DNA from 2 places in the Neisseria polysaccharea genome. Region 2 is predicted to be linked to the other one. Evidence: predicted binding sites of a transcription regulator. Region 2 holds the regulator's gene; the other holds the start of a gene.
The links. The regulator FNR, encoded in region 2, switches genes on or off when oxygen is low (the NO sensors DNR and NnrR bind a similar motif). The targets are predictions, from matches to a motif close to TTGATNNNNATCAA.
Positions count from the first base shown of each region.

Region 1 (4,680 bases), on a different contig from region 2:
CCAGTTTGTTTTCCAGTTTCAGATAGTCGTTAAGCTGCCACGATACGTCCCAGATGCCCGATGTCGAGCCGGTTACGAACACGGGCTTTTCTTTTAAAAAACGGCGGCTGGCGGTGTTGCCCATGATTTCGTTTTGCGGCGCGCGCGAACGGATGTGGTTCAGCGTCAGGCGGCTGTAAAAATCGGGATGGTTTTCGGGCGTGAGCAGGAGTTTGAAGCGCACGTTGGAGTTTTCCACGCGGCGCGGATTGCCGGTCGGCTCATAGGACACGAACGGCTCATAGCTTTCGCGTTGCTGCCGCTCCGCGCTCAAGCGGAAGGCAAGGTTGTTTTTCACAATCGGACCGGACACTACGCCGGCGATGTTGCGCGTTTTCTGGTTGCCCAAACCCAAGCGCAGCGCGCCTTCCCATTCGTCGGTCGGGTCTTTGGAACGCATCACCACTGCGCCCACCACCGCGTTCTGCCCGCGCACATGGCTTTGCGGCCCGCGCAAGACTTCCACTTGCTGCATGTCCCACAGCGACTGCGTGCCGAAGGCAAATTCATTGTAAGTGGCGGAGCGGCCGTCTATGGACAGGTTCAGGCGCGGCCGCGTGCCCGCAAAAAACGCCACCGCACCGACGGCAGGGCCGGAGCCGTCCACGCCGCGCACAGTCGGCAAATCGTTGCCGCCGCCCAAGTCCACCGTGTTCACAGTCTGTTTGAGCAGGTCGGTTGCGGAAAGGTTGTGGCCGCTGCGGTCGATGTTCGGCGTGGAGAAAACGCGGTTGGACGTGCCGGTTTCAAAGCCGCTGCGGTTGGTGCGTTCACCGGTGACGACGACTTCTTCCAACTGCACTTTTTCCGCGTCTTGCACCGCATCGACGGCATAAATCCATTCGGAGGCGAAAGCGGCGGCAAGCAGCAGCGGCAGGCGGCGGAGGGTAGGTTTCTGCATTTCCTTATCCTTTCAGACGGCATACGTTGGAGCGGATTGAACATCAAGCAATCCAACCGCTCCGGCAGTATGTAAATATCTATTATTTACAGATTTACATAAAACGAACTATTAATGTAAAGTATAAGAAATAAAAAATAGAAATGCAAGTGTTTATCATTAAAATCAACTTGCTGTTTTTGTTGCTACCGTAGGAAAATATAATGGGCAACCATATATTATGAAGCATCCGACTTTCAAATCATTTCAATAACCACCTTTTATAAAAAAAATCAAATCCCTTCTGCCTATATGACTACCAGTAAACAACAAACCATCATCGAAACCGCCCGCCGCCTGTTCCGCGAACACGGCTTTTCCGCCGTATCCGTGAGCGGCATCTGCGCCGAGGCCACCGTCAGCCGCGTTACCTTTTACAAATATTACAGCGGCAAAAACGCGCTCTTGCAAGAAATCGTTACCGAGCAGAAAAACCGCGTCCGTGCCGAATTTGAGGCACTGCTCGCACGGCAATGCAGCCTGCACGAAGCCGCCGAAGCCGTATTCTCCCTGCAACGGCAATCGTTCGACGAGCTTTATTCAGCCGACTTCCTGCGCGACATCGAGGAGAATACCGATTTAGAGCTGGAGCGGTTTTTCCACGAATTGAACGAAGAAAAATACGCCTTTATGCGCGGTTTCTTCCACACCTTGCAACAACGCCGCCTGATACAGCCCGATTTGCCGGTAGAACTCATCGACCTGTTCATCCGTCAAGCGGATATATTGATGCGTCATCCCACCTTGACAACCTTGTATTCAAACAAACCAGACAAATTACTGGAGACCATATTAGGTATGCTTCTGTACGGCCTGACAGGCAAACAAGACAAATAAAGAAAACCATCCGGAAACCCCACACTATTCCCGGATGGTCGTATTCTTCTAAAAATACTATGTCAAATATTCAAAGCAGCTTTCTGATATCGCACCAGCTCTCTTATGCCTTTTTCCGCCAGTCCGATCAGTTTGCCCAATTCTTCCAAACTGAATGGCGCGCCTTCCGCCGTTCCCTGTATTTCGATAATTTTTCCCGATGCGGTCATCACGATATTCACATCACTGTCGCAACCGGAGTCTTCGGGATAATCCAAATCCAAAAGCGGCACGCCGTTCACTACGCCTGCGGATACGGCGGCAACGGCTTCGCGGATGGGGTTTTCGGTCAATATGCCGTCTGAAACCAGTTTGCCGACGGCGATTTGCAGCGCGACAAACGCACCGGTAATCGAAGCCGTGCGCGTGCCGCCGTCTGCCTGAATCACGTCGCAGTCAATCAAAATTTGGCGTTCGCCGAGTTTTTCCATATCCACGACCGCGCGCAGCGACCGTCCGATAAGGCGTTGGATTTCTTGTGTGCGTCCCGACTGTTTGCCTGCCGAAGCTTCGCGGCGCATACGCGAAGCGGTTGAGGCGGGCAGCATCCCGTATTCCGCCGTTACCCAGCCTTGGTTTTTACCGCGCAAAAACGGCGGGACGTTTTCGTCTATGGAGGCTGTGCAGATGACTTTGGTGTTGCCGCATTCAATAAGGCACGAACCGTCCGTATGCGGCAGGAAATGAGGGGTGATTTTGATATCGCGCAGGCTGTCGGCGGCGCGTGAGGTGCGGATGTAATCAGGCATACTGCCCTCCCGTTAAAAACAGATAAATTAAAAAGCCTTAAATATGAAAAATCACATTTAAGGCCTTCAAACTGAAAATTTCTACGCCTCTTCGGCTTTGCTGCGGATAATCAAAAGCGGCAGGTGGCTTTGGCGCATTACCGTTTCGGCGAAACTGCCCATCAAAAGGTGCATCAGGCCGGTGCGCCCGTGCGTGCCCAACACCAGCAGGTCGGCACCGTTTTCATCGGCATAATCGACCAAATCCTGCGCCATTTCGCGCGCACCCTTATTGGCAACCAGCAGGTGTTTAACGGTATTTTCCACACCCAGTTCCCGGGCGGTGCGCTCGGCGGCATCCAAAACCTCGTTACCTTGTGCAATGGCGGCTGCCTCGTAACTCTCGTGTTGCAAAAATTCAGGGGCAAGCGCCATATATTCGGCAGGATTGGCAACGTGCACCAAAGTCAAGCGCGCGCTGTTGATTCCTGCAAGTTCGGCGGCATGTTTCAGGGCATTGATGGAAGTTTCACTGCCGTCAACGGCAACGACCAGATGTTTGTACATATCGTATTCTCCTTTTGCACCGCCTCGCGGTGCCGTCTTGTCGGATGGGCGCAGAGACAGTTTGCGCCGTTTCATTATAGACCCGCCGTCGGGCTTTATACAACAGCCGAACAGCCTGACCGCTTTCCAGTATAATATGCCGCTTCCGTGCAGTCAGGCATTTTTTGCCGGCTTTCGTTCACTTTTTGATTTGACGCAATCTTGCAGGATTCGACCATGTCCGACAACGCTTTGACCTCTTCGCGACGCTTCGGCGGCATCGCCAGACTCTACGGAGACTCTGCCTTGGCGCACTTTTCACAGGCACACGTCTGCGTAATCGGCGTGGGCGGTGTCGGCTCGTGGGCGGTCGAGGCTTTGGCGCGGACGGGCATCGGACGTTTGACTTTGATTGATTTGGACAACGTTGCCGAATCGAATGTCAACCGCCAGCTGCACGCCCTGACCGGCGACTTCGGCAAAGCAAAAGTTACCGCCTTGCGCGAACGTATTACACAAATCAATCCGCAATGCGAAGTATTTGAAATTGAAGATTTCGTTACCGAAGACAATTTGCCGGAATACTTCGGAAAAGGTTTTGATTTCGTCATCGACGCAATCGACCAAGTGCGCGTCAAAGCGGCAATGGCGGCTTATTTTGTGAAAAACCGTCAGCCTTTTATCATCAGCGGCGGCGCGGGCGGACAGAAAAACCCCGCCCTGATCCAAACCGCCGACTTAAGCCGCACCACCCACGACCCCCTGCTTGCCAACCTGCGCTATACCTTGCGGAAACGCTACGGCTTCAGCCGCGATACTAAGGAAAAAATGCGCGTGCCGTGCGTGTTCTCAACCGAAAACATCACACCGCCGCAATCGGGTGCGGCGTGTTCTGCCGATGCCGCGCCTCAGGGCTTGTCATGCGCGGGCTATGGTGCAAGTATGCTCGTTACCGCTTCGTTCGGACTGTATTGCGCACAGGCGGCGGTGGAACACATCGCGGGCAAAAATAAGCAATGCCGTCTGAAACAGGATTCAGACGGCATTTGAACAAACTATGGTTATGATTTAGGACAAAAAAGGATACGGATAAAAAATAACATAAAATATATGATTCCTAATAATATACCAAGTATCGGAGAGCTATTTAATGGAATTCGTTAATAATTTAGTTATTTTTTTCATTTTTATTACTAATGCTTATTCCGATATTTTTTGTAGTATATGGTATATACCAGAAGATGGGTTCCAAAAACAAACAATGGTGGAATTTCAACAATGTTTCCAAAATCATGGGATGGTGCTCGCATCAAAAATGAAGTTGAACATGCATTTGCAAATAAAACAATTAGTATAGAATTGCGCGGTGGAAAACCTACTCGAATATGGAAAGGCATTACACCAAATGGTGTAAAAGTTGAAGGTTATTTAGAACCAAATATTACTGTTTATCCTAAAATGTAAATTAATAAGAAATAAGTATGAGTTTAATATTTACTAAAGATTTTTTCAAAGATGGAAGTAATGATAGGTTTGGTGTTTTTGAAACTA
Region 1 covers NZ_CAUJNZ010000001.1:82,453-87,132, reverse strand. Annotated here, with positions in the region: gene RDY34_RS00400 (TonB-dependent receptor) at 1-940, opposite strand, end outside; gene RDY34_RS00395 (TetR/AcrR family transcriptional regulator) at 1,232-1,816, shown strand; gene rph (ribonuclease PH) at 1,879-2,604, opposite strand; gene RDY34_RS00385 (universal stress protein) at 2,686-3,150, opposite strand; gene RDY34_RS00380 (tRNA threonylcarbamoyladenosine dehydratase) at 3,367-4,179, shown strand; gene RDY34_RS00375 (EndoU domain-containing protein) at 4,408-4,593, shown strand.
Region 1: RDY34_RS00385 (universal stress protein) is a predicted target of FNR. The motif match lies at 3,336-3,349, and genes of this name have one in related genera.

Region 2 (4,680 bases):
CAAAGCCTTCGCGCGGGCGGACAATCGCCGCATCGTCGCCTATGCCCAATACGACATCCTTATCCGCACCTGTTTGCAAATACCGTTTGATGAAGTCAAATTCTTTCATGTCGCAAAATATCCGAACGCACCGCCATGTTGATTTTTATTAATCTGCTGTATTTTACACAGTACCGCACATAAAACGCAGCACCGCGTACAGCACTGATTTGAGAGAGTTTGTTCCCTCACAAACAAATCCAAATTCTATCGCCTTCAAAACCGGAGTTTCAAGCACCAGGAAAATTTTGATGAAGCATAACCCCTACCCCATATTCTCACAATAACCGTTTCCGCAAGCACCCTAAAAACAAACCCCGCAAAAGCGGGGTTTGTTTTGTTTCATCAGAACCGATTAGAGTTTGATACGTAAACCTATTCTCTTATACAGAAGAGGAATCCAACCCTACCCATCGGCAAGATGCTTTTAAAGCTTATTGTTGGGTGTGAACATGAGCCGGAGCAACCTGACGGGTTACGATGCTGCGGATTTTCACGTCAACACGGCGGTCAGGTTCGATACATGCAATCAGAGCCTCACGTTTCTTGGCTTTAGAGGCTTTTGCACCCAGTTTGGCAACTTCAGCTTCACAAACTTGAGTCATTTGCGCTTGAGATTCGCCCAAGCCGACAGCAGAAGTTTTAGAGGCAGGCACACCGTTGCTGACCAGGTAGTTTGCCACTACGTTGGCGCGACGCTCGGACAGAGTCTGGTTGTATTTTTCAGAACCCATGAAGTCGGTATGACCTTCAACACGTACGGATTGTACGTTGGTTTGACCCAGGCGTTGGGCCAATACTTTCAGGTTGTCTTGGGCTTCGGCACGCAGTACGTCTTTGTCGAAACCGAACAGGGTTTTGGCAGACAGAGAAACGGTTTCGTCAACATATTGCGGAGCCTGCTCTACAACAGCAACAGGAGCCGGTTCAACTGCATCGCCACACTCTACACGACCTTGGGTTGCTTTGTCGAAGTAGGTGTTTTTCCAGCATTCGCCGTAGTTGTTGCGTACGACTTCTTGTGATTGGCCGCTCACGGTATAACCGTGGATATGGGCTTCGCTCGCCATAGCAGTGCCGGAAGCGAGCAATGCAACGAATAATGCGCTTAATTTCAGCTGTTTGGTCATTTTATTCCCTCATTAAATTTGTACAGCAGATACAGAAGCAACTGCTGAATTGCCAACATACAGGCCGCTGTAGAAACATGGCGGCAAATCGGATATTTCAGTCTCCACTATAAAGAAGCAGGGGGCGGACTGTCAATACTCAACGCCTGAAAACAACCGTAAAACAGCCTGTTTCCTGATAGTCTATCATGCCGAAAAATCAATTCCGTGTCATTACTTTAGGGGGATTTTTTCCATATCGCACGATTGCCGTTGCACAAAAACAACAAACACAACGGCAAAGCCCCATACCGTAACGGCAAGAAAATATGATAAATTATAAACAATGTTCAGCCACCCGACACAGACCCACACCGACCCGCCATGAAATTACAACAATTGAAATACGCCTTAGAAGTTTACCGGCACAACCTGAACGTTTCCGAAGCGGCCGAAGCCTTATTCACATCACAACCCGGCATCTCCAAACAAATCAAATTGCTGGAAGAAGAAATCGGCATTCAGATTTTTATCCGCAGCGGCAAGCGCGTGGTTTCGGTCTCGCAGCCGGGCAAGGTGGTTTTGGATATTGCAGAACGTATTTTGCGCGATGTTCAGAACATTAAAAATATCGGCAGCGAGTTTACCGGACACGACAGCGGCTCGCTGACGGTTGCTACGACGCATACTCAGGCGCGTTATGCCCTACCGTTGATTGTTGCCGATTTCGTGAAACGCTACCCGAAAGTCAATCTGACCATCAAACAGGGAAGCCCTGCCGCCATCGCACGTATGGTTACCTCAGGCGAGGCGGATTTGGCGATTGTTACGGAACGTATAGACGACCACCCCGAATTGGGAAGACTTTCCTGCTACGACTGGACACACGCGGTGATTGTGCCGAACGACCATCCGCTGCTCGAATGCAGGAATCCCCTCCGTATTGAAGATTTGGCGGGGTTTCCGCTGATTACTTATGAATTTGCATTCAATGCGGGCAGCAGCATCGCGCGAGCATTCGCCAAAGCCCGTTTGGAACGGCCGGATGTCGCATTGACGGCGGCGGATACGGACGTATTGAAGACTTATGTGCGCTTGGGTTTAGGCGTGGGACTGATGGCGAAAATGGCGTACAACCCGGATACGGACGGCGATTTGCAGCTTGTGGATGCGGCACACCTGTTCGAGCCGTCGCCGACGTGGATTGCTTTGCGCAGCGATACTTATTTGCGCGGATATGCCTACGACTTTATCCAAGCGTTTGCGCCGCACCTGACACGCGAGAAGGTGGATAGGATTCTGTACACGCCCATCAGCGAGGATTTTTCGATTTAGGCGGCTGCCGGTTTTCAGACGGCACTTTGCGGCAGATACAACAAACAGGACAGATGTTTTCGTCTGCCCTGTGTTTATTGAGAATGCCGTCTGAAATGTTCGTACGGGTTAATCAAATGGCGTGCGAACAACCGGATACCATCTTCTTCAGCACCTGCAGATTGAGGATCTTGATGTGTTTGTGTTCGACGGAAATCAATCCTTCCTGATGGAACTTGGATAATGTGCGGCTGACGGTTTCAAGTTTCAGCCCGAGATAACTGCCGATTTCTTCGCGGGACATTCTTAAGATGAAGTCGTTGGCAGCAAAACCTCGGGAATAAAGGCGTTGGGAAAGGTTCAGCAGGAAGGCGGCAATCCGCTCTTCGGCGCGCATATTGCCCAACAGCAGCATAACACCTTGGTCGCGCACGATTTCACGACTCATCATACGGAAGAAGTGTGTACGCAGGCTGGGGATATTCTGCCCCAGTTCTTCGATGTGGGTAAACGGCAGTTCGCACACTTCGCTGTCTTCCAAGGCGACCGCATCGCAACTGTGTACATGGGAACAGATGCCGTCCATGCCGATGAGTTCGCCCGACATAAAGAAACCCGTTACCTGATCGCGGCCGTCCTGACTGGCGACGGTTGTTTTGAAGAAGCCCGAACGGATGGCAAAGAGCGAAGTAAAGGCTTCGCCGGCACGGAACAGGTATTCGCCTTTTTTCAGGCGGCGGCTTTGGCGGATGACGGCATCGAGTTGGCTGAACTCGTTAGGCAGCAATCCGACAGGCAGGCAGAGTTCCCGCAAAGAACAGGAAGAACACAAGGTTTTCATCTGATGTGTAGTATTATGCGAAGCCATACCGTACCTTTTCGTGTGTTTTGCCCCATCCCGATTATGTGCTTGTTGACACATATCAAGACAGGTTTATCATACTGTGGCATTCTACCAAACTATCCAAAATTTGACTAACATCATAAAACCACACACACCATGAAAATCATTCAGATACAGAACAATCACAATGTAAACGATGACCGCCCCGAGTTTGACCGCGCACTGATTGCCAGCCTGCCCGCCAGCGGCCCGCGCTATACCTCCTACCCTACCGCCGACCGTTTCCACGACGGTTTCCGCGAAGGCGAATATATCAAAGCTTTACATTTGCGCGGTATGGGTGCGTTAAATAAACCGCTTTCCCTTTACATTCACATTCCGTTCTGCAACACCATCTGCTACTACTGCGGCTGTAATAAAATCATTACCAAAGACAAGAGCCGCGCCGATGCCTATATCGAATACCTTGAAAAAGAAATGGAGCTGCTTGCCCCGCATTTAAACGGAAAACACCAGCTTGCCCAACTCCACTTCGGCGGCGGTACGCCAACCTTCTTGAGCGACGACCAAATTGAACGTGTTTTCCGCATGATCCGCAAACATTTCGAGTTGATCCCCACCGGCGAATACTCCATCGAAATTGACCCGCGCAAAGTCAGCCGGGATACCGTCCTCATGCTTGGCAGACTCGGTTTCAACCGTATGAGTGTCGGCATTCAGGATTTCGACCCCAAAGTGCAGGCGGCGGTCAACCGCATCCAAAGCTACGAAGAAACCAAAGAAGTCATCGATGCCGCCCGTGAGGCAGGGTTCAAATCCGTCAGCGTCGATTTGATTTACGGCCTGCCGCACCAAACTTCGGAAAGCATCAAAACCACCATCGATACCGTTTTGTCGCTCGCCCCCGACCGCCTCGCCCTTTATCACTACGCCCACCTGCCGCACGTGTTCAAACCGCAACGCCGCATCGATACCGCCGCCGTCCCCGACAGCGAAGAGAAGCTCGATATGCTGCAATACTGCGTCCAAACCCTGACAGAACGCGGTTACGTCTTCATCGGCATGGACCATTTCGCCAAACCTGACGACGAACTCTCCATCGCCCTCGAAAAAGGATTGCTGCAACGCAATTTCCAAGGTTATTCGACCTATGCGGATTGCGACCTGGTTGCCATCGGCGTGTCGTCCATCGGTAAAATCGGCAATACCTACTCCCAAAACGAACGCGACATCGATGCCTACTATGCCGCTATCGACGAAGGCAGACTGCCCGTTATGCGCGGTTATCAGCTCAATCAGGACGATATCCTGCGCCGCAATATTATTCAGGATTTGATGTGCCGTTTCGCGCTCGACTACCGCGTTTACGAAGAC
Region 2 covers NZ_CAUJNZ010000007.1:93,114-97,793, reverse strand. Annotated here, with positions in the region: gene thiL (thiamine-phosphate kinase) at 1-109, opposite strand, end outside; gene RDY34_RS06065 (OmpA family protein) at 474-1,169, opposite strand; gene RDY34_RS06060 (CysB family HTH-type transcriptional regulator) at 1,533-2,483, shown strand; gene fnr (fumarate/nitrate reduction transcriptional regulator Fnr) at 2,596-3,330, opposite strand; gene hemN (oxygen-independent coproporphyrinogen III oxidase) at 3,463-4,680, shown strand, end outside.